2 regions of the Vibrio sp. R12-SG2-ISO1 genome follow, and region 2 is predicted to be linked to the other one. Evidence: predicted binding sites of a transcription regulator. Region 2 holds the regulator's gene; the other holds the start of a gene.
What was found. The regulator MetJ, encoded in region 2, represses methionine synthesis genes. The targets are predictions, from matches to a motif close to TTAGACNTNTANANGTCTAA.
Positions count from the first base shown of each region.

Region 1: the regulator MetJ is predicted to act here: its motif matches at 2,119-2,138, upstream of metH (methionine synthase).

Region 1 covers NZ_JCBDGO010000015.1:264,615-280,865, reverse strand. The annotation lists gene AC6R10_RS11805 (GGDEF domain-containing protein) at 1-595, opposite strand, end outside; gene AC6R10_RS11800 (cation:proton antiporter) at 740-2,017, opposite strand; gene metH (methionine synthase) at 2,187-5,867, shown strand; gene mgtE (magnesium transporter) at 5,973-7,328, opposite strand; gene AC6R10_RS11785 (HPr family phosphocarrier protein) at 7,510-7,788, opposite strand; gene rapZ (RNase adapter RapZ) at 7,793-8,656, opposite strand; gene ptsN (PTS IIA-like nitrogen regulatory protein PtsN) at 8,656-9,102, opposite strand; gene hpf (ribosome hibernation promoting factor) at 9,113-9,400, opposite strand; gene AC6R10_RS11765 (RNA polymerase factor sigma-54) at 9,426-10,913, opposite strand; gene lptB (LPS export ABC transporter ATP-binding protein) at 10,985-11,710, opposite strand; gene lptA (lipopolysaccharide transport periplasmic protein LptA) at 11,831-12,328, opposite strand; gene lptC (LPS export ABC transporter periplasmic protein LptC) at 12,309-12,872, opposite strand; gene kdsC (3-deoxy-manno-octulosonate-8-phosphatase KdsC) at 12,869-13,426, opposite strand; gene AC6R10_RS11740 (KpsF/GutQ family sugar-phosphate isomerase) at 13,426-14,391, opposite strand; gene AC6R10_RS11735 (calcium/sodium antiporter) at 14,408-15,373, opposite strand; gene mlaF (phospholipid ABC transporter ATP-binding protein MlaF) at 15,615-16,251, shown strand, end outside.
Region 2 covers NZ_JCBDGO010000010.1:191,347-207,597, reverse strand. The annotation lists gene glpX (class II fructose-bisphosphatase) at 1-895, opposite strand, end outside; gene zapB (cell division protein ZapB) at 1,212-1,454, shown strand; gene metF (methylenetetrahydrofolate reductase) at 1,521-2,411, opposite strand; gene AC6R10_RS10085 (bifunctional aspartate kinase/homoserine dehydrogenase II) at 2,637-5,051, opposite strand; gene AC6R10_RS10080 (O-succinylhomoserine (thiol)-lyase) at 5,051-6,217, opposite strand; gene metJ (met regulon transcriptional regulator MetJ) at 6,478-6,795, shown strand; gene AC6R10_RS10070 (malic enzyme-like NAD(P)-binding protein) at 6,909-8,189, opposite strand; gene rpmE (50S ribosomal protein L31) at 8,430-8,651, opposite strand; gene priA (primosomal protein N') at 8,977-11,178, shown strand; gene cytR (DNA-binding transcriptional regulator CytR) at 11,529-12,536, shown strand; gene AC6R10_RS10050 (SPOR domain-containing protein) at 12,687-13,232, shown strand; gene hslV (ATP-dependent protease subunit HslV) at 13,373-13,915, shown strand; gene hslU (ATP-dependent protease ATPase subunit HslU) at 13,955-15,289, shown strand; gene frdD (fumarate reductase subunit FrdD) at 15,374-15,751, opposite strand; gene frdC (fumarate reductase subunit FrdC) at 15,764-16,147, opposite strand; gene AC6R10_RS10025 (succinate dehydrogenase/fumarate reductase iron-sulfur subunit) at 16,150-16,251, opposite strand, start outside.

The DNA.
Region 1 (16,251 bases), on a different contig from region 2:
AGAATAGGTAGGTCAGGGCATGAATCAGTCCAGAGCTCATATAACTGCTAATCGTAGGCCCGAGCGCGGTATAGACGAGGCGAAACACCATAAAACTGCCATAGCTGACAAATGGGATCACCATCATGAGAAGTGGAAACTTGGCATCGTCCTTCTCGCCCTTAAGCAGTGCCCAAGCTGCGAAAAAACAGGAGGCGCTGAGGTAGGCGCTTAAGATAAGAATACGGGCATTGATGGATGGCGTTACATAGGTAAAGAAAACAAACAGTAGACCTGCTAGCAGCAATGCTCCCTCTAACCATCGCACTCCTTTACTGTGATAGGCGCGAATCGCGCAGATGCCTTTTACGGTAAAAAGAAAACCCAGCATGATGAGAGTATTGGCGAGCACTATGGTCAGCCACTCTGGCGCGGTTCCTCGAAAACCTAAAAACAGCGGCCCTAAGCCAATCATAAAGATGCCAGCGGCCAGTCGGTTTAGGCCTTGAACTTGTTTCTGCGAGGCTTGATAAAAGAACAAGCCTGAAGAATAGATAAAGGAGAAGACGATAACCGTGAAGTTAAGTGTGCGAATGTCTAAAGAGAGGTTTTCCATAACGTAGCCAAAGATGGGGGCGCCTATCGAAGAGTTATAGTAGACATTTTGCTTGGCGATAGCTGCAATCGGATGTCATTTATCCGATACAGGTAGAAAAATGCCAGCGTATTTTGCTGGCATCTATGCACATTGCTGCGGGCACTAGGCCTGTTTCTCTGCCCTTTTGGCTTTCTCTACCATTGGGGTAATGGTAGAGCCTTGCACTAAGATGGAAAACACCACCACAGAGTAAGTCATAACAAGGATGATCTCTTTAACATCAATCAGCTTATCTTGAATGACCCAAATGCCAGAGGGAATGGAGAGTGCCATGGCCAGCGCTAATCCACCTCTTAGGCCACCCCAGGTAAGGATTTTGACTGACCAAGGGTTGTAGGTTCGATAGCGCTTAAACCCTACGTAAGAGAAAAACACGCTCAGATAACGCGAAAGCAAGACCAAAGGAACGGCGACCGCCATCATGATCCAGTCTTCTTGATGGAATTCAAACAGCAACATCGACATACCGATCAAAAGGAACAAGACGCCGTTAAGGAATTCATCGATCAGCTCCCAGAAATGGTCGAGGTGATCTTCACTCTCTTTTGAAAAGCCGATAAAGCGCGTCCAGTTACCGATCATGATTCCTGAGACCACCATTGCTAACGGGCCCGACACATGCAAAACCTCGGCAAAGGCGTAACCTGCGGTGGGAATGCCGATGGTCAGCAGTAGTTCCATAGAGTGATCGTCGGTCGCGCTGATCAGGTAGTGGAACAACAGCCCTAGGGCAAAGCCATACACAATGCCACCCATCGCTTCTTGTGCGAACAGCAAGGTGACGCTGCCTAGTGTCGGCGTGTCGTGACCAAAAGCGATGGTGTAAAGAGTGACGAAAATGACCAAGCCAAAGCCGTCGTTAAAAAGGGACTCTCCCTCAATTTGGGTTGAGATACGTTTGGGGGCTTTGAGCTTTTTGACGATCGCTAACACGGCAATCGGGTCCGTCGGAGAGATCAGTGCCCCGAAGAGTAAGCAGTACACCAGATCAAACGGAATGTTCAGCCATTGGCAAAAAGCATAAAGACCAAATCCGATGAAGAACGTCGAAAACAGCGTGGCGCCCAAGGCTAAGACAGTGATCTCCCATTTTTGATCTTTAAGGTTGGGCAGTTTGATGCCCAATCCGCCAGCGAAGAGGAGAAAGCCGAGAATCCCCTTCAACAAAAAATCTTCGAAGTTGATGCTGGCGACCGTCTTTGACGCAATTTCTGTCAGTTGGAACCAATCGTTTTGGCCTGCAACCAAAATGAGTAACGACAGCACCATTGAGCCCGCAGTGATGGCGATGGTGGTCTGCATTTTACCTATCTTGCTGTTTACAAAGGCAATCAGCATTGCCGCAGCCGATAAAAAGCAGAGTGTGTAGTAGACTGACATGAGCGTTCCAGTATGTAACAAATTATGAACAAGAATTTTGTTACTGACTTGTTCAAATAGCAAATGATTTTTACCCGTGGTGTGAGACGTATTTTTACCGTTTAGACGTCTAGACTCCTTTTTGATCTGTGATAGGATGGGGAAATAACGAAAGGAATGAGGCAGTACTGTGGGAAGTAATGTAAGGCAGCAAATCGAAGCGCAATTGCAACAACGGATACTTTTGATCGATGGTGGCATGGGCACCATGATCCAAGGTTACAAGCTCGAAGAGCAAGACTATCGTGGTACGCGTTTCGCCGATTGGCATTGTGATTTAAAAGGGAACAACGATCTGTTGGTGTTGACTCAGCCTGCATTGATCAAAGAGATCCACAGCGCCTATTTAGAAGCCGGTGCGGATATTCTCGAAACCAATACCTTTAATGCCACCACGATTGCGATGGCCGACTACGACATGCAGAGTTTAAGCGAAGAGATTAACTTCGCAGCGGCCCAACTTGCACGTGAGGCGGCCGATGAATGGACGGCAAAAACGCCGGACAAACCTCGCTATGTCGCGGGCGTGTTGGGCCCAACCAACCGCACCTGTTCCATCTCTCCTGATGTGAACGACCCAGGTTATCGCAATGTCAGCTTTGATCAGTTGGTCGAGGCGTACTCTGAGTCAACGCGCGCCCTAATCAAAGGCGGCAGCGATCTGATTCTTATCGAAACCATTTTTGACACCCTCAACGCCAAAGCGTGTGCGTTTGCCGTTGACAGCGTATTTGAAGAGCTCGGCATTAGCCTGCCTGTGATGATCTCAGGGACGATTACCGATGCCTCTGGACGTACGCTCTCTGGCCAGACTACCGAAGCTTTTTACAACTCACTGCGTCACGTTAGACCGTTGTCGTTTGGCTTGAACTGTGCACTTGGCCCTGATGAATTGCGTCCCTACGTCGATGAACTCTCGCGTATTTCAGAGTCTTTTGTCTCGGCGCACCCAAACGCCGGTTTGCCGAATGCGTTTGGTGAGTATGACTTGTCGCCACAAGAGATGGCGCAACATGTTGAGGAGTGGGCGAAAAGCGGCTTTCTTAACTTAATTGGTGGCTGTTGTGGTACCACACCAGAGCATATTCGTGAAATGGCTCGTGTGGTCGATGGTGTAACACCGCGCGCGCTGCCAGAGCTCCCCGTCGCGTGCCGTTTGTCAGGGTTAGAGCCGCTCACTATTGAGAAAGAGACGCTATTTATTAACGTCGGCGAGCGAACTAACGTCACGGGCTCGGCACGATTCAAGCGTCTTATTAAAGAAGAGCAGTATGATGAAGCGCTAGAAGTGGCACGTCAGCAAGTGGAAAACGGCGCGCAAATCATCGATATCAATATGGACGAGGGCATGCTTGATGCGCAGGCTTGCATGGTGCGCTTCCTTAACTTGTGCGCCTCTGAGCCTGAAATCTCCCGCGTGCCGATTATGGTTGACTCGTCGAAGTGGGAGGTGATTGAAGCGGGTCTGAAATGCATCCAAGGCAAAGGCATCGTTAACTCGATCTCGCTCAAAGAAGGCAAAGAGAAATTCATTGAGCAGGCCAAGCTGATCCGACGCTACGGCGCCGCTGTGATTGTGATGGCGTTTGATGAAGTGGGTCAGGCGGAGACGCGTGAACGCAAACTCCAAATCTGTACGAACGCGTATCGTATTTTGGTTGACGAAGTGGGCTTCCCGCCGGAAGACATCATTTTTGACCCGAATATCTTCGCGGTGGCCACCGGTATTGAAGAGCACAACAACTACGCTGTTGATTTCATTGAAGCCGTGGCAGACATCAAACGCGATCTGCCGTATGCGATGATTTCAGGTGGCGTGTCCAACGTATCGTTCTCGTTTCGCGGTAATAACTATGTACGCGAAGCGATTCATGCGGTGTTCCTCTACCACTGTTTCAAGAACGGCATGGACATGGGCATCGTCAACGCCGGGCAGTTAGAAATCTACGACAACGTCCCAGACAAGCTGCGTGAAGCGGTAGAGGATGTGGTGCTTAACCGCCGCTCTGATGCCACCGAGCGCTTATTGGATATTGCCGGCGAATACGCCGAAAAAGGGGTCGGCAAAGAAGAGGATGCCTCAGCACTGGAATGGCGCACATGGCCTGTTGAAAAGCGTTTAGAACATGCGCTAGTGAAAGGCATCACCGAGTTTATTGTCGATGATACGGAAGAGGCGCGAGTCAATGCGAGCAAGCCTCTTGAGGTCATCGAAGGGCCACTGATGGATGGCATGAACGTGGTTGGAGACCTGTTTGGTGAAGGGAAAATGTTCCTTCCTCAAGTGGTGAAATCCGCGCGTGTGATGAAGCAAGCTGTGGCTCACCTAGAGCCGTACATTAATGCAGAGAAACAAGCCGGCTCGACCAACGGTAAGATTCTGCTGGCGACCGTAAAAGGCGATGTTCACGACATAGGTAAAAACATCGTTGGTGTGGTGCTGCAGTGTAATAACTACGAAATTATCGACTTAGGTGTGATGGTGCCGTGCGAGCAAATCCTAAAAGTCGCAAAAGAAGAGAAGGTAGACATCATTGGTTTGTCTGGCCTGATCACCCCATCGTTGGACGAAATGGTGCATGTCGCCAAAGAAATGGAGCGCCTCAACTTCGATTTGCCACTCTTGATTGGCGGCGCGACCACATCGAAAGCGCATACCGCAGTGAAAATTGAGCAAAATTACTCACAACCTGTGGTGTATGTGAATAATGCCTCACGAGCGGTCGGGGTCTGTTCCTCGCTGTTGTCTGAGACGTTAAAGCCAGCGTTTGTTGAAAAGCTGCAAGCGGACTATGACGTGGTGCGCGATCAACATAACCGTAAGAAACCCCGCACTAAGCCGGTAAGCTTAGAGCAAGCGCAAAGCAATAAAGTGGCAATTGATTGGCAAAGCTATACGCCCCCGGTTCCTGCGAAACCCGGCGTGCATGTGTTTGATGATTTTGATATTGCAACGCTGCGCCAATACATCGATTGGACGCCATTCTTTATGACGTGGTCCTTGGTCGGTAAATACCCGGCAATCTTCGACCATGAAGAGGTCGGTGAAGAGGCGAAACGCTTGTTCGAAGATGCCAACGCTCTGTTGGATCGCGTTGAAAAAGAGGGCTTGATGCAAGCCCGCGGCATGTGTGCTTTGTTCCCTGCGGCCAGCGTTGGCGATGACATTGAAGTGTACACCGATGAGTCGCGTACCGAGGTGGCTAAAGTGTTGCACAACTTACGTCAACAGACGGAAAAACCTAAAGGTTACAACTACTGTTTGTCGGATTACATCGCACCGAAATCATCCGGTAAGGCCGATTGGATTGGCGCGTTTGCGGTGACAGGTGGCATCAATGAGCGTGAGTTGGCTGATGAATACAAAGCGCAAGGGGATGATTACAACGCCATTATGATTCAGGCGGTGGCAGACCGTTTGGCCGAAGCCTTCGCAGAATACTTGCATGAGCGGGTACGCAAAGAGATTTGGGGCTACGCGGCCGATGAGAACTTATCCAACGAGGAGTTGATTCGCGAGAAATACCAAGGCATTCGTCCTGCACCGGGCTATCCTGCGTGTCCTGAGCACACAGAGAAGGGCGCAATTTGGGAGCTGATGGACGTTGAAAACACCATAGGCATGACGCTGACGTCGAGCTATGCGATGTTCCCTGGCGCTTCTGTCTCAGGTTGGTACTTCTCTCACCCTGACTCGCGCTACTTTGCCGTTGCTCAAATCCAGCAAGATCAGGTGGAGAGCTATGCACAGCGCAAAGGTTGGGACATGTTGGAAGCGGAGAAGTGGCTTGGTCCCAATATCAATGGGTAGTCTACTCTCTTAGCGCTTGCGCTGAGTGTCACTAACAAAAAGCGCGGCCCTTGGGTCGCGCTTTGTCTTTTTGAAATATCTGTTGAATATCTGGTGGCGGCTGAGTTAAACAAACAGCGTCGCTAAGCCTAAAAAGACCGACAGACCGATGACGTCGGTGACAGTAGTGAGCGCCATGCCGCCTGCCAATGCAGGGTCGATGTTCATTTTTTTCAGCAGCACAGGAATCATCACGCCAGCAACACCGGCAACAAACAGGTTGGTGAGCATGGCGGCAGAGATAATGCCTCCAAGCATCCAGTCGCCTTTCCAAGCAATTACGATCCCGCCGATGATCAATGCCCACAAAATGCCGTTAAGCAGACCGATGGCGGCTTCTTTCATTAATAGTTCTCGTTTGTTGGCATCACCGATATGGCCCAATGCCAAGCCACGGATGACGAGCGCGACCGTCTGGTTGCCTGCTACGCCGCCCATCGAAGGCACTATGGTCATCAAGACGGCAATCGCGGCCATCTGCTCGAGTGTGGCTTCAAACATGTTCGAGACCGAGGCCGCTGCGAGCGCCGCCAACACATTGGCCCCAAGCCAAATGCTGCGTTTTCGGGCTGATTTGACCACGGGCGCAAAGGTATCTTCGTCGTCATCCATACCGGCCATACTCATCATGGAGTGCTCGGCATCTTCTCGGATGACATCGACCACATCATCGATGGTAATACGCCCAACCAGATGTTTGTTCTCATCGATAACCGGCGCTGAGACCCAATTACGGCGCTCAAACAAGCTGGCGACGTCGGAGTCACTCATGGTCACTTCGATAGCCTCATCCGCATCTTCCATCACTTCGGCAACTTTGATGTCGGGCTGAGTCGTAATGAGCGTGGTAATGGGCAGTTCACCAATAAGGTGGTTCTCTTCATCAATGACATACAAGGCATCGGTCGCTTCAGGCAGCTCGCCTTTCATGCGCAGATAACGCAGCACGACATCCACATCGACATCACCACGAATGGTGATGACGTCGGTATTCATTAGACCACCGGCTGAGTCCTCTGGGTAAGAGAGCGCGGTTTCAATGCGCAGACGCTCTGTCGAATCCATTTGTGACAGAACTTCTCTAGAGAGATCATCCGGTAGGCTTCGCAGTACGTAAGCGACATCGTCGGTGTCCATCCCTTCGGTGGCTTCGGCGAGCTTTTCTGGTGCCATTTTGGACACCAAGTCGTCTTTGACGTCTTCGTTGAGCTCGTCGAGGATTTCACCGTAATCTTCTGGATCGGTGAGTTGCCAAAGGACTTCACGGCTTTTACGAGGTGAGGCTTCTAGGAGATGGGCGATATCTTCGGGTTCCATGTCCTGCAATTGGCGACGGACATGGACGAAGCGGCCGTTTTCGAGCGCTTCAGATACTTCTTGCAGGGCTTGGTGAGCTTGATCGAATTCAATTTGCTCGGCCATGGATTCCCCCTGACTCTAATGGTTCACAATGGATTGAATAGTAACTTAAATCTTACGTTAAGTAACCTCATGATACGACTTTGCCGAGGAGAAAAGTGCGCCCATGTGATGAATGGAAGGCGAGTGGCGTTCTGAGGGGGAAACTAAAAGGTGGCGTGTGCCAGTGAGGGCCGAATCGGCGCTATTCCTCTTCGTCGAACTTGTCTTCAATCAGCGAGCAGACCGCTTCTAAGGCGGGTGAGGCATCGCTGCCTTCTGCGCTGATCGTCACGTGTTCACCTTGAGCGGACTCAAGCATCAGTAGACCCATCACACTGTCTGCGGTGGCTTCTTTGCCTTCAGGATTTTGGATGGTGAGCACGGCATCAAAGGATTGAGCAAGCTCGACCAATTTGACAGCAGCACGAGCATGAAGGCCAAGTCGATTTTGAATGAGGACGGTTCTGCTCTCTTGCTGCATACGGCTATTCCTTATGATGTTTCTCTAAAGAGGTATGACGAATTTGGACCTGATGGCCCAACTGGGCAAAGTACTCGCCAATCTGCTGAGTGAGGTAGACCGAGCGATGTTTCCCGCCGGTGCAACCTATGGCTACGGTGAGGTAGCTGCGATTATTTTTTTCAAGCAGTGGCAACCACTGCTCAATAAATCCTTGGATTTGTCGTTTTAACTCCAGCACCTCTTGATGCTGCTCTAAAAACGATTTGATTGGCGTATCGAGGCCAGTCAACGGCCGCAGCGACGGATCCCAATGTGGGTTAGGTAAAAAGCGCACATCGAATACGTAGTCGGCATCAGAAGGCAGGCCATATTTAAAACCAAACGACTGAAACACCATCACCAAATCTTTGCGTTCACGGCCTTCCACGCGCATGCGCACGGTTTCGCTCAGCTCATGCAATGACTGGCTGCTGCTGTCGATGATCAAGTCGGCTTGCTCTTTGAGCGGGGCGAGGAGGCATTTCTCTTTTTCGATCGCTTGCTCAAGGGAGGTGTTGTGCTGGGTTAATGTCAGCGGGTGAATGCGGCGCGTTTCACTGTAGCGTTTGAGTAACGTTTCTTTGTTGGCATCGAGAAACAACACGCTGGCATCCGACGATTGCTTAAGTTTGGTCAGGATGTCTTCCAGTAGTGTCGGCTCTGAGGGTAGGTTGCGGATATCAATACTGACCGCCACGCTCTGTTTGCTGGTTTGCACGGTCTGGATAAACACATCCAACAGATCCACCGGTAGATTGTCGACGCAATAGTATCCGAGGTCTTCTAAGACACGCAGTGCCACGCTTTTCCCGGCACCCGATTGACCGCTGACCACAATTAAGCGCATTACTGATTTACCATGATGTCGTAAAGTTCTTGATCAGACTGAGCTTTGCGCAGCTGTTTGAGGACCTGTTTGTCGTTGAGGCGTTCTGCCATACTCGAGAGGGTTTTCAAGTGCTCTTTGCACTGCTCGTCAGGGACCAGAAGCGCAAACATCAGATCGACAGGGCGATTGTCGATGGAATCAAATTCGACCGGCGATTCGCATTGCAGTAGAACGGCAATCGCTTTGTCGCTCGATTGCATACGAGCATGGGGAATGGCAATTCCATTTCCTATGCCAGTACTGCCCATTTTTTCGCGGCTGAGCATACATTCGAATAATTCAGTGGAACTTTGGCCTGTTTTATCAGCCACAATTTCACTGATCATTTCTAGGGCTCGTTTTTTGCTGGTGCACTGAACTGCACTTTTCGTGCAGTCCAGTGTAAGGATTTCGCGTAGTTGCATGGTTATGGACTTAGTGGGTATTTAGCTTTTCTTTGTGCTTGTTCAATTGACGCACGAGTTTATCGACCAACGAATCGATCGCCGCGTACATGTTTTCTTCGTCTGAAGAGGCGTGAATGTCGCCTTGGTTTACGTGAAGGGTAGCTTCAGCGATCTGACGCACTTTTTCAACTCGAAGTACCACATGGACGTTGTTGATGTGATCGAAGAACCGCTCTAGCTTTTGAAACTTTTCGTTTACGTAGTCTTGCATTGCATCGGTGAGCTCGACGTGATGACCGGTAATATTAATTTGCATAGACTTTCCTTCTCGGTTGTTGGCCTTATAGCAGGCGTTTACGCTGACTCGACGGGGCGATCCCTAGAGATTCACGGTACTTAGCTATTGTCCGCCTTGCGACCTGAATTCCTTGGTCAGCGAGTAGTGCTGCAATCTTACTGTCACTAAGAGGTTTAGCGCTGTTTTCGGCAGCGACCAGCTTCTTAATAAGTGCTCGGATTGCAGTGGATGAGCACTCTCCGCCATTGTCGGTACTGACATGGCTAGAGAAGAAATATTTCAACTCAAAAATGCCACGAGGGGTGTGCATATACTTTTGTGTCGTAACCCGTGAGATGGTGGACTCGTGCATATCAACCGCTAATGCGACGTCGTTCAATACCATCGGCTTCATGGCTTCTTCGCCATACTCAAAGAAATCGTGTTGATGTTCAACAATACATTTTGCAACTTTGAGTAGCGTCTCATTTCTACTTTCTAAGCTTTTGATCAGCCATTTCGCCTCTTGCAAATTGGTGCGAATGTACTGGCTATCGGCACTATTGCCTTTACCGAGCGCCGCGTACTGTTGGTTGACTTTCAAGCGTGGCACAGAGTCGGGGTTGATGGTCACCACCCATTTGCCATGATCTTTGTACACCGACACATCCGGGATAACGTACTCGGCGTGATCTTCAGCGATCCGGCTGCCAGGGCGAGGATCCAACTGTTGAATCAGTGTTAAGGTCTCTTTGAGCTCGGCTTCTTTGAGCTTAGTCTCTTTAATGATCAGTTTGTAGTCGCGGTTACCTAATTGATCAATATGATCGGTCAGCACCTTTTTCGCTTCCGCAAGCCAGGGGGTCTCTTCAGGGAAGGTCGCCAGTTGCAGCAGCAAGCAATCTTGCAAGTTCACAGAGCCGACGCCGAGTGGGTCAAATTGCTGGATGCGTTTACGCACCGCTTCAATCTCTTCGATTTCGATCTCTTCATTGTCGAAGCTGTCGAGAATATCTTGCGGTGAAACGGTAAGGTAGCCGTAGTCATCAATGGCATCAATGAGCGCGAGTGCTATGGTGCGATCAGTGTCGCTAAACGGGGTCAGATCCAGTTGCCACACCAAGTAATCTTGGAGAGATTGGGTGGTTTCACCCTGATAAACCGGCATGTCATCATCAACGGCTAACCCGGTGCTGCCGGTGTTGGCGCTGTAGACATCATCCCATGTAGTATCGATTTCAAGCTCATTACTGATCTCCGACTTTTCAATCATTTCGGAGCTGTCTTGGGTCTCGATCTCGGAAAATTCAGGTTCTGCAGAATCCGAGTCTGACGCCTCATTGCGACTCTCTTTTTCCTCAGTACGGTTTTTTTCTTCAACGTTTACCTCGTCATTGGTCTCTTCCACTTCGAGTAGTGGGTTGGAGTCCAATGCTTCCTGAATTTCTTGTTGAAGATCCAAGGTCGACAACTGCAATAAGCGAATCGCTTGTTGCAATTGTGGCGTCATGGCTAACTGCTGTCCTAGCTTGAGTTGTAATGAGGGTTTCATTCAGTAATGCTTGCCTTAATGCTGGAGAACTTTCTTGTTCATCCTATTATTATCTCTGTTACTTACTGTAATCATAGACGGAATTGTTCACCAAGATAAACTTGTTTCACCTGCTCGTTGTTCAACACTTCGCTCGGTGTGCCCTCTGCAATCAGATGGCCTTGGCTAACGATGTAAGCCTTTTCACACACATCCAATGTTTCACGAACGTTGTGGTCAGTGATCAAGACACCGAGACCTCTATCCCTGAGGTGTTCAATGATTTTCTTGATGTCGATAACGGAAATGGGGTCGACCCCAGCAAAGGGTTCATCCAACAAAATGAACTGTGGATTGGCCGCTAATGCTCGCGCGATTTCAACTCGGCGACGTTCTCCCCCTGATAATGCCATACCCGCACTGTGTCGAATGTGCTGAATGTGGAATTCTTCAAGTAAATCTTCTAGGCGGTCTTGGCGCTGCTCACGGGTCAACTCTTCACGTGTTTCGAGTACCGCCATGATGTTGTCCTCGACCGACAACTTACGAAAAATCGACGCTTCTTGAGGCAAGTAACCAATGCCCATGCGAGAGCGGCTGTGCATCGGCAAAATACTGATGTCGTTGCCATCAATGCTGATGGAGCCTTCGTCACGAGCCACTAACCCCACGATCATGTAGAAGGAGGTGGTTTTACCCGCGCCGTTCGGGCCGAGCAACCCGACGATTTGGCCCGATTCGACTTGCAGGCTGACGTCTGTCACGACGGTTCGATTGCCGTAGGTTTTCGCTAAGTTTTGCGCTTTTAATATCGCCATAATTTTTTGTGTCGCTATGGTTTCGTATCGCTGTAGTTACGTACCGACATAGTTACGTATCGATATAGCTACGTTTCGCTTTAGTGATGTTTTCGCGAGTGATCGCGACGTTTTAGCTCGTTACTCTTGTACCGCTTGTGGCTGTAGAACCGTCGACACGCGATCGCCTTTCTCTTTGCCGTCTGCAATCAACTTCTGTGAAGAAATTTTATAGCGAATTTGGTTGCCGCGAATCACGCTGTCGTCTTGAGATAGCATCGCTTGGTCAATCATCGTCAGCTGATCATCGACCATCTTGTAATAGAGTTCTTTCGCTTCACCGTAAAGGGTTTTGCCATCGTCGGTCAACTGGGAAAAGGTCGCCAAATTCCCATACCCTTCAATTTCTTGAATGGAACCATCAGCAGGATCTCGAGTCACTACCACTTTATCGGCGTTGATATTGATGCTGCCTTGCTTGAGCTTCACATCGCCGAGGAAAGTGACTTGGTTACTCTGCATGTCCAGCTGTTGGCTGTCAGAGTCAATGTATACGGGCTGATCTCGGTCGGTTGAGAGGGCCATGGCGTTGCTTGTCAGTAACAAGCAGGAAATCAGACTAAGGTGTGAGAGTTTCATATCTACCTTGTACGTGTTTGTAGAGGGTTGCGTTGTTATCTGCAAAGTTGCCTTTCATGGCTTGCCCTACTGTTTCAAACTGTGGGCCGACTAAAGTGACTTGGTTGTCAGCCCAAAAATCTCGGTTGTCCAATTGAATACTCATGGTGTCAGTGGACAGAGTGTCAAAGCCAGAATCTGGCAATAAGTTGGTGGTCAGAACGTCTTCATACAGAGTCAAAACATGATCTTTGGTGAGGACACCACGTTTTGCGGTGATTTCCCACTCTTGCACTGTGCCGTCTCGATAGACTTTTAGCACAGGGCTTTGAAAAACGGTATCGCCGCTTTGCGCGAAGTGATCCAAATGAGCAGACGTGATCACATAGCTGCGAATCCCTTGTTCATTGTATGAGGTATTTTCTAAGCCTTGACCACTGAACATGGGCAGTTCTGTGTCCGGATCAACTTGAATATCATAACTTTGCTGCTTGTTGATCAGAGTGTAAGCACTGATGGCGACAACAAGTAGCAAGAGTAGATAGCCAATACGGGTTAGTGTCATATACTCAAACCTTTGTGAGTATCCAGTTCATCTCGTGCTTGAAGGATCAGGTCGCACACCTCACGCACGGCGCCATGTCCGCCACGAATAGCCGTGACATAATTGGCGCGCTGAGCCAACAATGGGTGACCATCCGCCACGCACACTTTGAGCGCGACTTTATCCATAACTGGCCAATCAATCAAATCATCACCAATGTAGCCAGTATGCTCAGGTGCAATGTTGAGCTTGTCGCAAATGTCTTGGTATGCCTTAAGTTTGTCATCTTGGCCCTGATAGATTAGCGTAATTCCCAGCGCTTTCATGCGATTTTCGACAATCGCAGAGCGGCGCCCAGTAATAATGGCAATCTCAATGCCTGCATTCATCAAGGACTTGACGCCATAGCCATCGCGAGTGTGAAAGGTTTTGAGTTCTTCGCCCTGATTACCCATGTAAATCAGGCCGTCAGAAAACACCCCATCGACATCGCAAATAAGCAGTTTAATCTGTTTGGCAATCGCAAACAGATTCGGTTCCACGGGTTGGTAAAGAGTGTCAATCATCGCAGACATTACATCACTCCCGCTTTCAATAAATCGTGCATATTCAGTGCGCCCACGACGCGTTGTTCTTGACATAAAATCAGGCCATTGATGCTTTTGTTTTGCATCAAAGCCAGACCTTCTGCGGCCAGAATGTCCGGGCTGGCCGTCGTTGGGTGCGTCGTCATGACATCACCGATTAACGCGGTGTGGATATCAATACGTTTATCGAGAATACGACGTAAATCACCATCGGTGAAAATACCGACCAGTTTTTGCGCTTCATCGACCACGGCCGTCATGCCCAGCCCTTTCTCGCTGATGACCAAGAGTGCATCGCGAATCACTGTAGTTGGCGTCACCAAAGGCAGTTGTTCACCGGTGTGCATGATGTCTGACAGCTTCAGCAGTAGCTTACGGCCTAAAGCGCCGCCTGGGTGGGAGAGCGCAAAATCTTCGGCGGTAAAGCCGCGTGCTTGGAGCATGGCAACCGCCAGTGCATCACCCATCACCAGCGTTGCCGTGGTGCTTGAGGTAGGCGCCAGGCCTAGTGGGCAGGCTTCTTTTGGCACCGTGATTTGCAAATGCAAATCAGACAGCTTAGCCATGTTGGATTCTGGCTTGCCGGTCATGCTGATGATTTTGATATTTAGGCGCTTAAGCACAGGGAAAAGGCCCAAGATTTCTGAAGATTCGCCGGAATTTGAAATAGCCAGCACGATATCATTGGGATCAATCATGCCGAGATCGCCATGCGCGGCTTCGCCTGGGTGGACGAAAAACGCCGATGTGCCTGTGCTCGCCAGCGTGGCGGCAATTTTATTGCCAATATGGCCAGATTTGCCAATCCCCATTACGACCACTTTGCCATCACGGTTGTTCAAAATGAGATCGCACGCCTTGGCAAAATCGTCATTGAAGTATTGGTCGAGTTGCTTGAGTGCATCAATTTCAGTGTTCAGCACCTCGAGCGCGGCGCTGCGGTAGTCGTACATACAAAACTCCAAAAGGTTAAGCGGCCATGTTCATCACGAGATAGGTTTGGTAGGCGATAAAGCAGAAAAACAGCACGCCACCTTCCAATCGATTGATGCTGCGTGATTTACCCAGCGCCATCGCGACCAATAAGAGTGATACGCCGAGCATGACCCAAAAATCACGTCCCATCGCATACTCGCTGAGCATGGATGGGTTAAGAATGCCAGGGATGCCCATGACAGCAAGAATATTGAATACGTTTGAGCCGATGATGTTACCGACCGCCATGTCATCTTCCCCTTTCATGACGCCAGCCAGTGAGGCGGCGAGCTCAGGAAGACTGGTGCCGACAGCAATGATGGTCAGGCCGATGACCAGATCGCTCATGCCAAAGTATTGGGCGATGACCACCGCGTTATCGACCAAAGTGTCGGCCGCGATAGGCAGCAAAATTAAACCGACCACGACCCAAATGCCTGCTTTGAGGTTATTCACCCCTTCAGGCACTTCAGACTCTTGTTCTTCTAGTAGTGCGTCGCCTTTTTGCTTTTCGCTGCGGCTTATTTGCAACATCGCCACAATAAAGGCAGCAAACAGCACAAACAGTAGCGCGCCTTCATAAAAGCCTAAGTGGTTATCCCAGAGTAGGACACCCGCTAGGACGGTAACGCCCACCATCAGTGGTAACTCACGTCGAATGACGGCTGAGCTGATGGAGAGAGGTTTAATGAGCGCTGTGATGCCGAGAATCAGTGCGATGTTGGCGATATTCGAGCCTAGTACGTTGCCCACCGCGGTATCGGTTTTACCTTCAAGGGCGGCGGTTGCCGAGACCATCATTTCCGGTGCTGAGGAGCCCATCGCCAAGATTGTCATACCGATAACCAACGGAGAAATACCGAAGTTTCGAGCCAGCGCGGCGGAGCCAAACACCAGTTTGTCCGCACTCCAAACAAGCAACACTAACCCGACGATGAGAAACGCAATCGCTTCAAGCATGATAATCCCTAAACAGTAGACAACGTGAGAATTTAACCGTCAATTTTGACGCTTTGCCGTTTAAAAGGGAAGCGGTAAAAGGAGAATTTTCATGTTCATTTTGTTGTGAAATTCGTAATTTAATTATTTTTGTCGTTAAATTAATAAAGAAAGAGTCACTCACAATTCACGCTGTGTGGCTTTAAATTCGTCATTAATCTGCTTATGATTGCGCATCAATAGGGATATCAACGGGTTCGTTATGCCAGAAGAAGATTTGGTTACTATCCAGAAGCTTACCTTCTCTCGAGGGACGCGCAAGATCTTCGACAATGTCGATCTCAGCGTGCCGAAAGGCAAGGTCACAGCCATTATGGGCCCATCAGGGATTGGTAAAACGACCTTACTCAGGTTGATCGGCGGTCAACTCTACCCAGACAGCGGTGAGGTCTGGTTTGACGGTCACAATATTCCTACCCTCAGTCGCAACAAGCTCTATCGAGAGCGTAAAAAAATGAGCATGCTGTTTCAATCGGGCGCACTGTTCACCGACTTAACCGTGTTTGACAACGTGGCATTTCCGCTGCGTGAACATACCGAACTCGACGAAGCCATGATTCGCACTTTGGTGCTGCTTAAGCTAGAGGCCGTTGGTCTGCGCGGGGCCGCCGAGTTAATGCCAAGCGAGCTCTCCGGTGGGATGGCACGCCGCGCTGCGTTGGCTCGCGCTATTGCGCTAGACCCAGAGCTCATCATGTTCGATGAGCCTTTCGTTGGCCAAGATCCGATCACCATGGGCGTGCTGGTGGAGCTGATTCGCAGTCTTAACCACGCACTTGGGATCACCGCTATTGTGGTCTCACACGATGTCCCTGAGGTGATGAGCATTGCTGATAAGG
Region 2 (16,251 bases):
TGTTACCTTGGCGCGTAATGCCCTCAAGCAGGTCACCTTTGGTGATGCCAGTGGCAGAAAAGACAACGTTATCGCTGCGAGCCATCTCTTCCATAGTCAGCACAACATTGGCTGTCACGCCCATTTCTTCGCAACGTTTTAGCTCAGCAGCGCCATAGATGCGGTTTTCTTCGCTATCACCTTTAACTTCATGCCTTGGTAGCAAACGGCCATGCATATCACCATCGAGTGCACGGATCACAGCGGCAGACACTACACCTTCTGGTGCGCCGCCAATGCAGTACATCATGTCGACTTCACTGTCAGGCAGGCAGGTAAGAATGGAGGCGGCCACGTCACCATCAGGCACGGCAAAAACGCGTACCCCCATTGCTTGCATCTCAGCAATCACCTTATCGTGACGCGGTTTTGCTAAGGTGATCACCACAAGTCGATCGAGCGGCTTGTTGAGCGCTTCAGCGACGTTAATAAGGTTTTCTTTGAGTGGTTTATTGAGGTCAATACAGCCTTTTGCACCTGGCCCCACAACCAGTTTTTCCATGTACATATCTGGGGCTTTTAAGAAGCTGCCTTTTTCACCCGCGGCCAGAACAGCCAGTGCATTGGACTGGCCCATGGCTGTCATGCGGGTCCCTTCAATTGGGTCAACCGCGATATCGACACAATCACCACCTGTCCCTACTTTTTCACCGATATACAGCATAGGCGCATCATCGATCTCGCCTTCACCAATGACAATCTCACCTTCGATTTCTGTCTTATTAAGCAGGGTACGCATCACTTCGACAGCGGCACCGTCGGCGGCGTTCTTATCGCCACGGCCAAGCCATTTATAACCCGCTAGGGCTGCGCCTTCGGTAACTCTTGAGAATGCCATTGCTAAATCGCGTTTCATGATGACTCCAACTGGTAGGAAAAACTGAACAAAATTAAATCGCCGCGATTTTAGCACATCACTAGGGAAACGTTTGCCTTTTTGGTTCAACTGGCTTGAACTGGATCAAACCAGGGGCAGGAAAACGGACGGAACTATTCATTCGTCTGGTCTTGTAAACTCTGAGTCAAATTGCGTTGTTTTTTTAATCGAATGACGCAGATTTGCAAATATAGGGCGTGTTTAAAGCGGCGTGGCTGAGTAGAATGGAAGGTAAATGGGTTTGTCATGTCGTATGACCCAACCATCCAGAGAATGATTAAAAAGGTAGGCAACGATGTCTTTTGAAGTACTAGAAAAACTAGAAGCAAAAATCCAAACCGCGGTTGATACTATCACTCTGCTTCAAATGGAAGTGGAAGAGCTTAAAGAAGAAAAGCAGAAGCTAGCAAACGAAGCGAACGAACTGCGTACAAGCCGTGAAGAGTTGGTCGCGCAAAATCAGCAGATGCAACAAGAACACACAGCATGGCAAGAGCGCATCCGCAGCTTGCTAGGTAAGATGGAAGACGTTGAGTAATCACCGTTTCTGTAGACTAAAAAGGGTTGGCACTACGCCAACCCTTTTGCTTTGATGTCTGTCAGATTAGACCTGAGGGCGCACGCCCAAAGTGTGGCAAAGTGCGTAGGTCATTTCGGCGCGGTTAAGAGTGTAGAAGTGGAAATCTTTCACGCCTTCACGACTTAGGATACGCACCATGTCGATGGCTTGACTCGCACCTACCAGTTGGCGAGTGGTTGGGTCGTCATCCAGCCCTTCAAATTGTTTCGCCATCCAGCCAGGGACTTTGACGTTATTCTGCGCGGCAAAACGTGAAGCTTGTTTAAAGTTGGAAACAGGAAGGATGCCCGGAACAATTTCGACATCAATGCCAGCCGCAACACTGCGATCACGAAAGCGTAGGTAGCTCTCTACATCAAAAAAGAACTGAGTAATGGCGCGGTTTGCGCCTGCATCGACTTTACGCTTGAGGTTCAGCAGATCCGACTGCGCACTTTTTGCTTCAGGGTGTACCTCGGGAAAGGCTGCAACAGAGATATCAAAGTCGTGACGTGATTTAAGCAGTTCCACGAGATCGGAGGCGTACATATCCGGTTTGCCACCACCAGGAGGAATATCACCGCGCAGTGCGACGATGCTTTCAATACCATTGTTCCAGTAATCGTCAGCAATCTGAATGAGCTCGTCACGGCTGGCATCGATACAAGTGAGATGAGGTGCCGCAATTAGGCCGGTCTCGGCTTTGATCTCTTTAATGATGGAGTGAGTGCGATCGCGCTCGCCGGAGTTGGCGCCGTAGGTAACAGAGACAAACTTAGGCTTAAGGGTTTTGAGACGATGAACCGAGTTCCACAGCGTCTCTTCCATTTTTTCGCTGCTCGGAGGAAAGAACTCGAATGACACATTGATGTTGTTCGATAGCTCGGCAATATTTTGGTTTAAAGCGTCAATATGACTCGCGTGTGTGTATCCCATCTTACTCTCTCCGTGTGGCGACCCTATCCGTAGGTAACTGTAGCCCCAACATTCAATTTGATTAAATCGACGTTTAGACGTCTATATGTCCACAGAATGTATTGAATACGTTTTAATGTCAACACTCCCACCATGAATTTTTTTCAAGTTCATAATGAGAGAATTTGAAGTGCGCGCAGAACGACGCCCGAATAAGAAAACAGGTTGCCGAAGCAACCTGTGAAACTAGAGAAAACTGGACAACAAGTTAAGGTCTGATTGAATCGCGCCTGAGGTCACTTCCCGACCCGCCCCCGGTCCGCGAATGACCAGTGGGTTGTCCTTATACCATTTGCTCTCAATCGCAAAGATGTTGTCGCATGGTAACAGGTTGGCCAAGGCGTGCTCTTTGCTGAGTGCTTCGACACCTACTCGAGCTTTACCGTTCTTTTCCAGTCTGGCGACGTAGCGCAGCACTTTGTCTTCACGTTGCGCTTTCTCGAGCCTTTCTGCTAGCTGTTCGCTGAGCTGTTGGCTGTTATCGAGAAAGTCATCCAGTGAGAGATCGGCCAGTTCATCGGGCACTAAGCTCTCGACTTTGACCGATTCAGGTTCAATCTCGAGACCGGCTTCTCTGGCTAAGATGACCAGCTTGCGCATTACGTCAGAGCCATCGAGATCCTGCCTAGGGTCTGGCTCGGTTAAGCCTTGCTGCCACGCTAAATCGACTAACTCGGCAAACGGTACGCTGCCATCATATTGTTGGAACAACCAAGAGAGGGTGCCAGAGAAAATCCCTGAGACCGCATAGATGACATCGCCACTTTCACGCAAATCGCGCACAGTGTGGTTGATCGGCAAGCCTGCTCCAACGGTGGCATTGTAGAGCCAATGGCGGTTTATTTTGGCAAACGCATCTTGGACTTGGTGGTAGTAAGCACTTGAGGCAGAGCCGGCAACCTTATTGGCAGAGATAAGATGCATGCCTTGCTCGGCTATATCGAGGTAACGCTCAGCTAACTCTTTACTCGCCGTCACGTCGAGTACGACCACATCGTCATAGCCCTGAATCGCACCGAGGCGCTGGATCCACTCGCCTTGCTGATAAGGGATAGACTCTTCATCGAAATGCTCACTGACCGCGCTAGGATCGATGCCTTGGTCATTAAACCAATAGGTTTGGCTGTCGATCACCGCCACGAGCTCAAAACTCATTCCACGACGCTTTTCTAGCTCTGCTTTTTGTTCTGCAAACAGGGTTAACCAACTGGAGCCAATGTTGCCTTTGCCGCATAGGGCGATGCCGACTCGTTTTTGTGCTTGGAAAAGTTGGTTGTGAATCGCCTTAACGAGTGGTTCGGTTTCGGTGCGGCGTAAGACAGCCACCAAACTGAGACCGGAACGAGACTCAGAGATGAACTCGACAGGCGATGACTTGAGCTTCTGGTAAAAGCCGTAACAGTGGTTGGCGTTGTTGGTGACACCAGCGCCCACCGCAGCAACAAGGGCGTAGCCCTCTTTGAGTTTAATTTCTGCTGCGATGGCGGAATCTTGTAAGAAGCCTAAAGCGCCCCCTGCAATTTCCGAGGTATAAGCAAGGCGTAATGAGTGCTTATCCGCTTGGACTTCATAAGTTAAAGGTTCAAGTTGGGCGCGTTTCAAACTGCTCAGCACTTCTTTTTCCATGCGATTGAAATCATGGCCAGAGGCGAAGTTTAACTGAATCAACAACACGTCATTGAGTGAGGAGATGATCTTGGCACCACGCCCAGAGGCGAGGACGCGCTCAATGCGGCTAGAGCCAGATTCAGGGTCGTAACTGCAGCGCAAGTGTAAGTCCATCGTACTTTGAGCGACAGGCTGCAAGGTACGGCTATGCAGCACGGGGGCGGCAAGGCGTGCCAGTTCACTTGCTTCATCCAGTCGCAATAGGGGCAGAAGACAAGCATCACTGACAAGGCGAGGGTCTGCGCTGTATACGCCAGCAACGTCACTCCAAATCGTGACGCGACTGACCTCTGCGAGCGCGCCAATCACGGTGGCAGAGTAATCGGATCCGTTTCGGCCAAGCAGCACGGTTTGGCCTGCTTGGTTTTGCGCCATAAAGCCGGTAAACACCAGACGACGCTGTGAGTGTTGCGCCAAAATTTCCTTCAGTAGTGGGTAGGACTGACCACGATCCACTTCAGGTTGCGTGCCGGTTTCTGCCCGTAAGAAAGTGCGAGAGTCTTGCGCGATGGCTGGTAAACTCGCTTGATTCAATAGCGCGGCGAGCAGTCTTGAGGACCACATTTCACCGTGGCCAAGTACCGCAGCTCGCTCCACCTCGCTTAACGGGGCGCTTAATTCACCGAGGGTGGTGAACTCGTCTTTGAGCGTCGCCAGCATGTGCGCTTGTTCGTCGTCACTGTCAATCAAGGCTTCGATAAGCCCTGTTTGGAATTGTCGTACCGACTGCAACGCTTCATGGGCAAGACGGCCATCTTTATAGAGCGCTTCGGTAAATTCAATCAAATGATTGGTGGTTTTACCGGCCGCTGAGACAACGATCAGATCATCGCTGCCTGAGTATTCTTTGAGTATGGTGACTACCCGGCGGTAGCACTCCGGATCCGCTAAGCTGCTACCACCAAATTTATGCAGTTGACGCGATGTCGTCATTACGCGGACTCCTTCACACAGTTAAAGGCTTGTTTGAGATCGTCAATCAGGTCATCGGCATCTTCAAGACCGACAGACAGACGCAGCAGTTGCTGAGAGACACCCGCCTCGGCCAGCGCCGCTTCACCCATCGCACGGTGGGTCATTGACGCTGGGTGACAAATGAGGCTTTCTACGCCGCCTAGCGATTCTGCAAGCGAGAAGAGTTTCAACTCACCGACAAACTGTTTCAGTTCTTCAAAGCTGCCAGCGAACTCGAAGCTGAGCATAGAACCAAAGCCGGATTGTTGTTTCTTGGCGATGTCATGGCCAGGGTGATCCGGCAAGCTTGGGTGATAGATGCGGCCGACCAGTGACTCTGTTTTCAGAAAGTCGAGAATGTTTGCCGAGCTTTGTTCGTGCACCTTCATTCGTGCGCCCAACGTGCGGATGCCACGCAGCGTCATGTAGCTATCAAACGGCGTGCCGGTGGCCCCAATGCAGTTGCCCCACCAAGCCAGTTCTTCAGCGTGCGCTTTGGTTTTGGTGATCACCACGCCGCCAATCACATCGGAGTGACCGTTGATGTATTTGGTGGTTGAGTGAATAACGAAATCGGCACCCAGTTCGAGTGGCTTCTGGAAAATCGGGGTTAAGAAGGTATTGTCAACCGCGACCAGCGCGCCAACTTGTTTCGCTTGCTGGCAGACTTTCTCGATATCCACCACACGTACCAAAGGATTTGATGGCGTTTCCAACAGGATAAGCTTGGGTTTCTGGTTGATGGCGGCGGTCAAGGCTGCGTCATCGGATTGGTCGACAAACAACACGTTGAAGTCGCCCTTTTGCGCGCGGGTATTGAAGAGTCGATAGGTGCCACCGTAGCAATCGTGTGGCGCGATGATCAAATCGTCTGGACCGACAAACGCAGAGACCCAAAGGTTGAGCGCTGAGGTGCCACAATTGGTCACTACAGCGCCTTCTCCACCTTCTAACTCATACAGCGCCGTTTCAAGCAGGCCACGGTTCGGGTTACCAGAACGCGTGTAATCGTATTTCGGCACTTCACCAAACGCCGGAAAGCCATAATTGGTCGAGAGATAAATAGGGGGAACGACAGCGTGATGTTGGGTGTCTGACTCGATACCAGTACGTACCGCGATGGTGGCGGGTTTGCGCGTGCTCATAGCGTTTTCCTTGCGAACAGTAGTGACTTGTTTTAGGGAATGCGATATACCTGTTGCTTATCAGGTGTATCCGGCACCCAATGTGGTGTAATGCTGCGACACACTCACAGTTTGGGCCGATTCCACTCCTATCGCCAACCACTTTACTTCTCATTTTTTAAGACGTCAACACTTCTAGACGTCTATATGTCTTTGCTTGTAGCCATAAATACCGTTAAAATTGTGGTTTAAACACTCATACGCAAATATAAAGGTGCGCAATGGCAGACTGGAATGGCGAATACATTAGCCCATACGCAGAACACGGTAAGAAAAGTGAGCAAGTGAAAAAAATCACGGTCTCCATCCCACTTAAAGTCCTTAAGGTATTAACAGACGAGCGTACGCGCCGCCAGATCAACAACCTGCGTCATGCCACCAACAGTGAGTTGTTGTGTGAAGCGTTCTTGCACGCTTACACAGGTCAACCATTACCGACGGATGAAGATTTGCGTAAAGACCGTCCAGACGATATTCCCGCTGAAGTGAAAAAGCTGATGACGGAGATGGGGATTGAGTTTGAGGCGTTTGACGACTAACGCTCGCCCTGTTTTGCACCGAATTTGAATGCCAAAGCCGCTGACATCGTCAGCGGCTTTGTTGTTTTTGCTCAGCCAGAGACAAAGTCCGTGGCTGGCAGTGGGCGTCGAGATTACTCGATATCCATGTAATGGTCAGGCAGCTCAATGCGTGCCACCCCGGATTCTACCGCGGCTAACGCGACCGCTTTGGCGACGCGGGGGAGTAGTCTTGGGTCCATCGGTTTTGGAATAATGTAGTCTGGGCCAAACGAGAGTGAATCCACACCCGCGGCGGTCAGAACATTGGCAGGGACCTCTTCCTTCGCCAGTTGACGGATCGCTGCTACGGCAGCGAGCTTCATCTCATCGTTGATCTCGCTAGCACGTACATCCAGTGCGCCACGGAAAATAAACGGGAAGCAAAGTACGTTGTTGACTTGGTTCGGGTAGTCACTGCGACCTGTACCCATAATGAGGTCATTGCGTACATCATGAGCGAGCTCAGGTTTGATCTCAGGATCTGGGTTAGAGCAGGCAAACACGATGGGTTTGTCGGCCATCAATTTAAGATCATCTGGCGATAACAGGTTAGGACCAGAAACGCCAAGGAACAGATCGGCGCCTTCGATGACATCTTGCAGCGTACGTTTGTCGGTGTTGTTGGCAAACAGTTGTTTGTATTCGTTGAGATCATCACGTCGAGTGTGGATCACACCTTTGCGATCCAGCATGTAAATTTTCTCGCGCATCGCGCCGCACTTGATCAGCAGCTCCATACAAGCGATGGCTGCCGCACCGGCGCCCAGACAGACAATCACGGCGTCTTCCAGTTTTTTACCCTGTAGCTCAATAGCGTTGAGCATGCCAGCAGCTGTCACAATGGCGGTACCGTGTTGGTCATCATGGAAGACTGGCACATCACAGCGCTCAATTAATTGTTTTTCGATTTCAAAGCAGTCTGGCGCTTTGATGTCTTCTAAGTTGATGCCGCCAAAGGTATCCGCGATGTTGGCGACCGTGTCGACAAACTCATCGATGGTGCGGTGTTTGACTTCGATGTCGATGGAGTCCAAACCTGCAAAGCGTTTAAACAGCAGGGCTTTACCTTCCATCACGGGCTTTGATGCTAGTGGGCCAAGGTTACCTAGGCCAAGAATCGCTGTGCCGTTGGAGATCACTGCCACCATATTGCCTTTTGCAGTGTACTTATAGACATTATCGGGGTTTTGAGCGATCTCTCGTACAGGCTCGGCCACGCCTGGGCTGTAGGCGAGTGCGAGATCTTGCGCGGTTTCTGCTTGGGTGGTCAGCTCGACAGAGATCTTGCCTGGTTTTGGAAAGGCATGGTAGTCGAGAGCTTTTTGGCGAAATTGTTCTTCAGGGGTCAGGTCTTGACGGTGGTCATCAGGCATAGAAATAGGTACTCGTTAAAATGATTCAGCACAAAGGGGGTTAATCATTTTAGAGGAACTGAGTCAAGCTGCCTAGGTCAGAATGCGAGCGAGTAGGGTAATATGTGGGAAATGACTGGAGATTAGACCAGATAGAAAGAGATATGACTGCGGGTTTTACTGTGAATAGGTTAATTGCTCTAAATCTCTGGCAACAAAAAAGGACGCCGCAGCGTCCTTTTTCCTATCCGCGAGAAGGAATTACTTCTTGCCGCTTGATAGAGCACCGAAACGCTTGTTAAAGCGATCTACACGGCCGCCTGTATCAACGATACGTTGCTTACCAGTGTAGAATGGGTGACATTTGTCACATACGTCTAGGTGGATTGATTCTTTGTCTAGAGTAGATTTGAACTCAAATGTGTTGCCACAAGAACAAGTTGCTGCTACTGCTTTGTATTCTGGGTGGATTCCAGCTTTCATGGGGTAACCTCAATATAGGCCGTGTCGCTATCCGATTCAGAGCCGGACACCACACGTAGTTAATGTAAAATGGATTTAGGACACCGCTGCCAGAGCAGCCATATCTCTAAGGCGCGATATAGTAATGAATAGTACGCCTAGGATCAACCGATTTGGGGTAGAAATCGCTACTTTTTTAGCCGCTTCAGGAGAGGGAGACGCATGGATGTTATCGCGAAGTGGCGTTACCCGCGTCTCCTCATACAGACACTGAGATGCGCTGGCTTTTCTCACTCTGCCTTTTCCCTTAGACTAAACGCGTCATCGACCTGCAGTGAAAGACTGAATGAGACCCACCATCGCCCGAGTCGCGTTACCCGTACCACTAGATAAACAGTTTGACTATCAAATCCCTGGACACCTTTTTCCAGTGATTGGTGGGCGCGTGTCTGTGCCTTTTGGCCGTCAAACCTTAGTCGGTATCGTGACAGCCTTGGTGCAGCAGTCATCGCTGCCGATGGACAAAATCAAGCCGATTAAGCAGGTGCTCGACAGTCAACCCGTTTGGCCCGACTCGTTATATACCTTGTTGCACTGGTGCAGTCACTTTTACCAATATCCACTTGGCGACACCTTAGCCAATGCGATGCCCAGCGCCCTGCGGAAGGGAAAGCCGGCCGATTTTACCGCCGTGGTGGAATGGCAACTGACGCCAACCGGACGCGATCAATTGATGCATGGGTTTGGCCGAGCGGTTAAGCAAGCCAAAGTGATGCAGATGCTGCAACACGGCCCGACGTCACACCAACGTTTTATTGATGAAGAGGTCAGCACTAGCGTGCTGCGCGCGTTGACAGACAAAGGTTGGATTGAGTCGATTGAGCGCAAGCCTCATTTTGCTAAGTGGGGTGCTGACATTGAAGCCGATGTCGAGAAACCAAAGCTGAATGAAGAACAAGCGATCGCCATCGCGACGGTCAACAGTTTCAGCGGTTTTGGCTGCTTTTTGCTCGAAGGGGTGACCGGGTCAGGTAAAACCGAGGTGTACCTCAACATGATTAAGCCAGTCCTCGAACGGAGTCAGCAGGCTTTGGTGTTGGTGCCGGAAATCGGCCTGACGCCGCAAACCATCAATCGCTTTCGAAAGCGTTTTAACGTGCCGATTGAGGTAGTACATTCTGGATTGAATGACACCGAGCGCCTCAATGCCTGGTTGTGCGCGCGCGATAAAGTGGCCGGCATTGTGATTGGGACGCGATCTGCATTGCTGACGCCTTTTGCTGATCTGGGCATTATTATTGTCGATGAAGAGCACGATAGCTCTTACAAGCAGCAAGATAGCTTGCGCTACCATGCGCGCGATGTGGCGGTCATGCGCGCCAACAAAGAGCAGATCCCGATTGTTCTTGGTTCAGCAACGCCCGCGTTAGAAACGCTGCACAATGCGCTGTCTGGCAAATATCATCATCTGCATTTGTCTCGCCGAGCAGGCAGTGCGGTGCCCACCACCAATCAAGTGATTGACGTCAAAGGGCTCTATTTAGAGGGGGGCCTCTCTGCGCCACTGATCGCTCAAATGCGCAAGCACCTCAACGCAGGCAATCAGGTGATGCTGTTTTTAAATCGACGCGGCTTTTCCCCGGCTCTGATGTGTCACGAATGTGGCTGGATCGCAGAATGCAAGCGCTGCGACGCCTACTACACCTACCATCAGCACAGCAGCGAAATTCGCTGTCACCACTGTGGCTCTCAGCAGCCGACGATCCACCAGTGCCAAGGGTGTGGTTCCACTCAACTGGTCACTGTTGGGGTGGGAACCGAGCAGCTAGAGAAACAACTGCATACGCTCTTTCCAGAGCAGAAAACCATTCGTATTGACCGCGACAGCACGCGGCGCAAAGGCAGCCTAGAAGAGGCGTTAAGCGCCATTCGACGCGGTGAATATCAGATTCTGATCGGCACGCAAATGCTCGCCAAAGGGCACCATTTCCCGGATGTGACGCTGGTGGCGCTGTTGGATGTCGATGGCTCACTCTACAGCAGCGACTTTCGAGCCTCTGAGCGTTTAGCCCAGCTATTCATTCAGGTGGCAGGCCGAGCGGGGCGTGCCAGTAAACCCGGTGAAGTGTTGTTGCAAACCCACCACCCAGAGCACAGCCTATTGCAAGCACTGTTGAAAAAGAGTTATCGGGACTTCGCCGAGGTGGCCTTAGCAGAGCGAAAACTGGCGGCGTTGCCCCCGTATTCGTTTTTAACGCTGTTTCGTGCGGAGGCGAACCAATCTGAGCTGGTGGAAGAGTTCCTACGCCAAGTCCGCTTTACTTTAGAATCCCACCCTCTGTTTGATTCCGGCTGCATGGTGCTGGGCCCGACACCCGCCCCGCTTGCCAAACGTGCGGGTAAGTTCCGTTGGCAATTACTGCTGCAAACCGAGCAGCGCTCATTAATGCAAAAGCTGCTGGCCAGTGCTAAGCCGGCTATCGAGTTGCTGCCGAGCGCGAAAAAGGTCCGTTGGTCGGTCGATATCGAGCCTCAAGACTTGAGCTAACACGCCGATTAGTTTAAATAAGGGCAGGGACGATAGGCGCTGTGAGCTGATTTCGTTCTTTTTCATTTATTTGTGATCTGGCTCTCTTTTATAGTTCGGGTTTTGTTAAATATCCCGTAACTTTCTGTTTCGAAATGAATAAACTAGTTGTTTGGAAAGGGATAGGCGAAGCGAACCTTGGCAAGAGCCAAACGATTGCGTTTCGCTGCCAATAAGAGTGGGCATCAGCCTACCATCATCATAAGCGGTGCAGGATTGACCCCGTCATCACCACACCAGACGCTATGATCAAGGCAACAAGGTTTAGGTGGCTAAAGCGCTACATCTTTAATTAAGAGGGTTAATAACTTATGGCGACAATGAAGGATGTTGCCCAGCTTGCGGGAGTGTCGACGGCGACGGTATCACGGGCGTTGATGAATCCCGAGAAAGTCTCTTCTGCGACGAGAAAACGCGTCGAAGAGGCGGTGCTTGAAGCTGGCTACTCACCCAACTCGCTGGCGCGCAATCTGCGTAGAAACGAATCAAAGACCATCATCGCGATCATCCCAGACATATGCGATCCCTATTACACCGAAATCATTCGTGGCATTGAAGATGCGGCTATGGAGCACGGTTACATCGTATTGCTTGGGGACAGCGGCCAACAAAGAAAGCGTGAAAGCTCTTTTGTGAACTTGGTATTCACTAAGCAGGCCGATGGCATGCTGCTGCTCGGTACGGATTTACCGTTTGATGTTAGCAAGGCAGAACAAAAGAATCTGCCGCCGATGGTCATGGCCTGCGAGTTTGCGCCTGAGTTAGAGTTGCCCACCGTGCATATTGATAACCTCACTTCCGCATTTGAAGCGGTCAACTACCTGACTCAGATGGGCCATCGCCGTGTCGCGCAGATTTCAGGGCCTGAGAGTGCTCTACTGTGTCAGTTCCGTCACCAGGGTTATCAACAAGCGTTGCGCCGCGCAGGCCTAACGATGAACGAACACTATTGCGCAGAAGGCAACTTCACATTTGAAGATGGTGCGAAGGCGATTCGTCAGTTGTTGGCCTTATCTGAGCCGCCGACAGCGGTTTTTTGTCACAATGATATGATGGCGATTGGCGCGATTCAGGAAGCGAAAAAGCTCGGACTTCGCGTGCCACAAGATCTATCGGTCGTTGGTTTTGATGACATTCAGTTTGCGCAATACTGCGATCCACCACTCACTACGATTTCTCAGCCGCGTTATGAAATCGGGCGTCAGGCGATGCTGATGATGCTTGAGATCCTCCGTGGCCACGACGTGCGTGCCGGTTCTCGACTGCTCGAAACCGAACTGGTGATTCGAGATAGCGCCGCGCCGCCGCGCGTCCTCTAGACGACTTGAACGGTCATTGAGCCGCCGGGCGCGCTGGTCGCGCCACTTTGCGGCCAGTTTTGCTGAGCCGCTTCCAATTCCGGTCTGTCCTCACACACAAATCTGCTTTAACATAGCGAGCAGTTGTATTGAATGGTTTGATAATCAGTTGTGGCGAATAGAGATTACGTAAAGCGCGGCAGTAGCCGTAAGCCGACTAAAAAAGCCGCCCCGCGCCGCAAGAAACCGTGGCGCAGTGGTTTGTTGGCCATCGCATTGGTCTCGGCGTTCGGTTATGGGTTGTATCTACTCAGTAGCGATCCTGAGCCGCCTGCGCCGGTGGTTCAACCCGCGAAGCCTACCCCGAAACCCAAAGCGAAAAGCAGCCAAACTCTCCCTCCTCCGCCAGAAGAGAAGTGGGATTATGTCGAGTCGTTGCCGAGTCGTGAAGTGGAAGTGAAAGCCAAAGAGCTGGTGGTGTCTGAGATTCCCTACATCATGCAGTGCGGCGCGTACAAAACCGCGCAGCAAGCTGAAGCGCGTAAGTTGGATATTGCTTTCCAAGGCATCAACAGCAAAATTCGCAAAAAAGAAGACAGCAGTTGGTATCGTGTGGTGCTTGGCCCATACAAATTTAAGCGTGACGCAGAGCGTGACAAGCACAAGTTACAGCGCGCCAAGATCGAGCCTTGTGCGATTTGGAAAGAAGCACAATAAACGCCCACGTCTAATGCGTTCAAAGTCAAAACATCGCCTCGCCTTCTTGTCGGGGCGATGTCTTTTCTGCCCTTGAATTCTGTTTTTCACAGCCTCATATAAAGACTAACATCCAAATGAATAAAGTATGAGGCCCCACCGTGACTACCATTGTATCCGTACGTCGTAACAACAAAGTCGTCATTGCTGGTGATGGACAAGTATCACTGGGTAACACCGTGATGAAAGGCAACGCACGTAAAGTTCGCCGTTTGTACAACAACAAGGTACTTGCGGGGTTTGCCGGTGGTACTGCCGACGCGTTTACCTTGTTCGAACGTTTTGAAAGTAAGTTGCAAATGCACCAAGGTCATTTGACCAAAGCGGCGGTTGAGCTGGCCAAAGATTGGCGCAGTGACCGTGCGCTGCGCAAGCTTGAAGCTTTGTTGGCCGTCGCTGATGAGACGGCATCGTTGATCATTACCGGTAATGGTGATGTGGTGCAGCCAGAAAACGATTTGATCGCGATTGGTTCTGGGGGCAACTTTGCGCAAGCGGCAGCGACGGCGCTGCTCGAAAACACCGAACTCGACGCCCGTGACATCGCGGAAAAGTCGCTCAAAATTGCTGGTGATATCTGTGTGTTCACCAACCATCACCACACTATCGAAGAACTAGAAATCCCGCACAGCGCTGCGAAGTAAAAAGCAAGATAGTGGTCACTACATTTAAGGAATTCAATTATGTCTGAAATGACTCCTCGCGAAATCGTCCACGAACTGAATCGCCACATCATTGGCCAAGAAAACGCAAAACGCTCTGTGGCGATCGCGCTCCGTAACCGCTGGCGTCGTATGCAGCTAGAAGAAGGCTTGCGCAGCGAAGTGACACCGAAGAACATTCTGATGATCGGGCCAACGGGTGTGGGTAAAACTGAAATTGCCCGTCGCTTAGCCAAGTTAGCCAATGCGCCCTTCATCAAAGTTGAAGCCACCAAGTTCACGGAAGTGGGCTACGTGGGCAAAGAGGTGGAGACCATTATTCGTGATTTGACCGATGTCGCGGTCAAAATGACGCACCAACAGGCGATGGAAAAAGTGAAGTTCCGCGCCGAGGAGCAAGCCGAGGAGCGCATTCTTGATGCGCTATTGCCGCCAGCACGCGATGCTTGGGGCCAGAATGAGCAGCAAGACGAGAGTTCGTCGAATACTCGTCAAGTGTTCCGCAAAAAACTCCGTGAAGGCAAACTTGACGATAAAGAGATTGAGATTGATGTCGCTGCGCCACAAATGGGCGTCGAGATCATGGCGCCTCCTGGCATGGAGGAGATGACCAATCAGCTTCAAGGCATGTTCGCCAACTTAGCCGGTGATACTAAGAAGAAGCGTAAGCTGAAAATCAAAGATGCGTTCAAAGCGTTGACCGAAGAAGAAGCCGCGAAGCTGGTCAATCAAGAAGAGCTCAAAGAACAGGCGATCTTTAACGTCGAAAACAACGGTATCGTGTTTATCGATGAGATTGATAAAATCTGTAAGCGCGGCGAAAGCTCTGGCCCGGATGTGTCTCGTGAAGGCGTACAGCGTGACTTACTGCCGTTGATTGAAGGCAGCACGGTCTCGACCAAACACGGTATGGTCAAAACTGATCATATTCTGTTTGTCGCATCGGGCGCTTTCCAAGTGGCGAAGCCGTCGGATCTGATTCCAGAGCTGCAAGGTCGTCTACCGATTCGTGTCGAGCTGGAGGCACTCTCTAGCCACGATTTTAAGCGCATCCTAACGGAGCCTAAAGCATCACTGACCGAGCAATACTGCGCGTTGATGAAAACCGAAGACGTTGACATTGAGTTCACCGAAGAGGGTATCACCCAGATTGCAGAAGCGGCATGGACGGTCAATGAAACCACCGAGAACATCGGTGCACGCCGTCTGCACACTGTGATGGAGCGTTTGATGGATGAAATCTCCTTTGAAGCGACCGACAAGGCAGGCTCTAAGCTGGTGATTGATGCGCAATACGTGAAAGCGCGCTTGGGTGAGTTTGTCGAAGACGAAGATCTCAGCCGCTTTATTCTGTAAGTGCGATAGACACTCACAAACGAGGCACAAGATAAACAAAGCCCGCTCAGTTGAGCGGGCTTTCTATATTTAACAGGCTGAGGCCTAGATCATAAAGATAAAAATGACCGCCAACGCTGAGATAAGGGCTGCGAAGAAGTAGCAGGCAATTTTGCCGACGACACCCGCATGGATTTTAAGATCATGCATGCCGTGATGAACACGGTGCATGGCATGCCACATGGGTAGAGCCAGTGTGCCGATGATAAACAGCGCACCGATGATGCTGGTGGCAAACTCGGACACGCGCTCATAGCTCAATGCGTCTGCGCTGATGATGCCCAGCGGGGCCAGCACACCTAAGACCAAAATAGTCACAGGGGTGATCATCGCGAACCAGGTGCCGCCAGCGCCAAATAGCCCCCACCATACTGGCTCATCACTGCGTTTAGGGGCTCTGTTAACGTTGAAATTTGAATTCATGATTACGGCTCCTTACACCACCACGAGGACGACGAGAGAGATAAACGCCACCGCTGCCCACTGAGTGAGAACGACGATCTTTTTATCAACGGGTTTGCCTTTTAAGCGAATCGGCATCACTTGCGGCATCATGCTAAAGAAGGTTTGGGCATGCAGTAAACTGCCAGCCAACGCCACAATGTTGATGGCGATGACCACTGGGTTTGCCATAAAGCCAAGCCAGCTTTGCCACGCTTCTGGGCCTTTGACCAGCGAACCCAATCCGATGGTGAGGAACAGAGTAAACAGCACCAAAGGCAACACCGTTGCTTCACGCAACATGTAGAAGCGGTAAAACGGATGATCTTTCCACCAGGTGCGTTTCACTTCACGAACGTAAGGTTTACGGTTACTCATCCTTATGCCTCCTCTTTTGCAGGTGTGCCGTCAGGCTTTAACATAGCAATCACGAAGTCCATCGAGGATTCGACTTTGCCTTGGTTCACCGCCGCCGCAGGGTC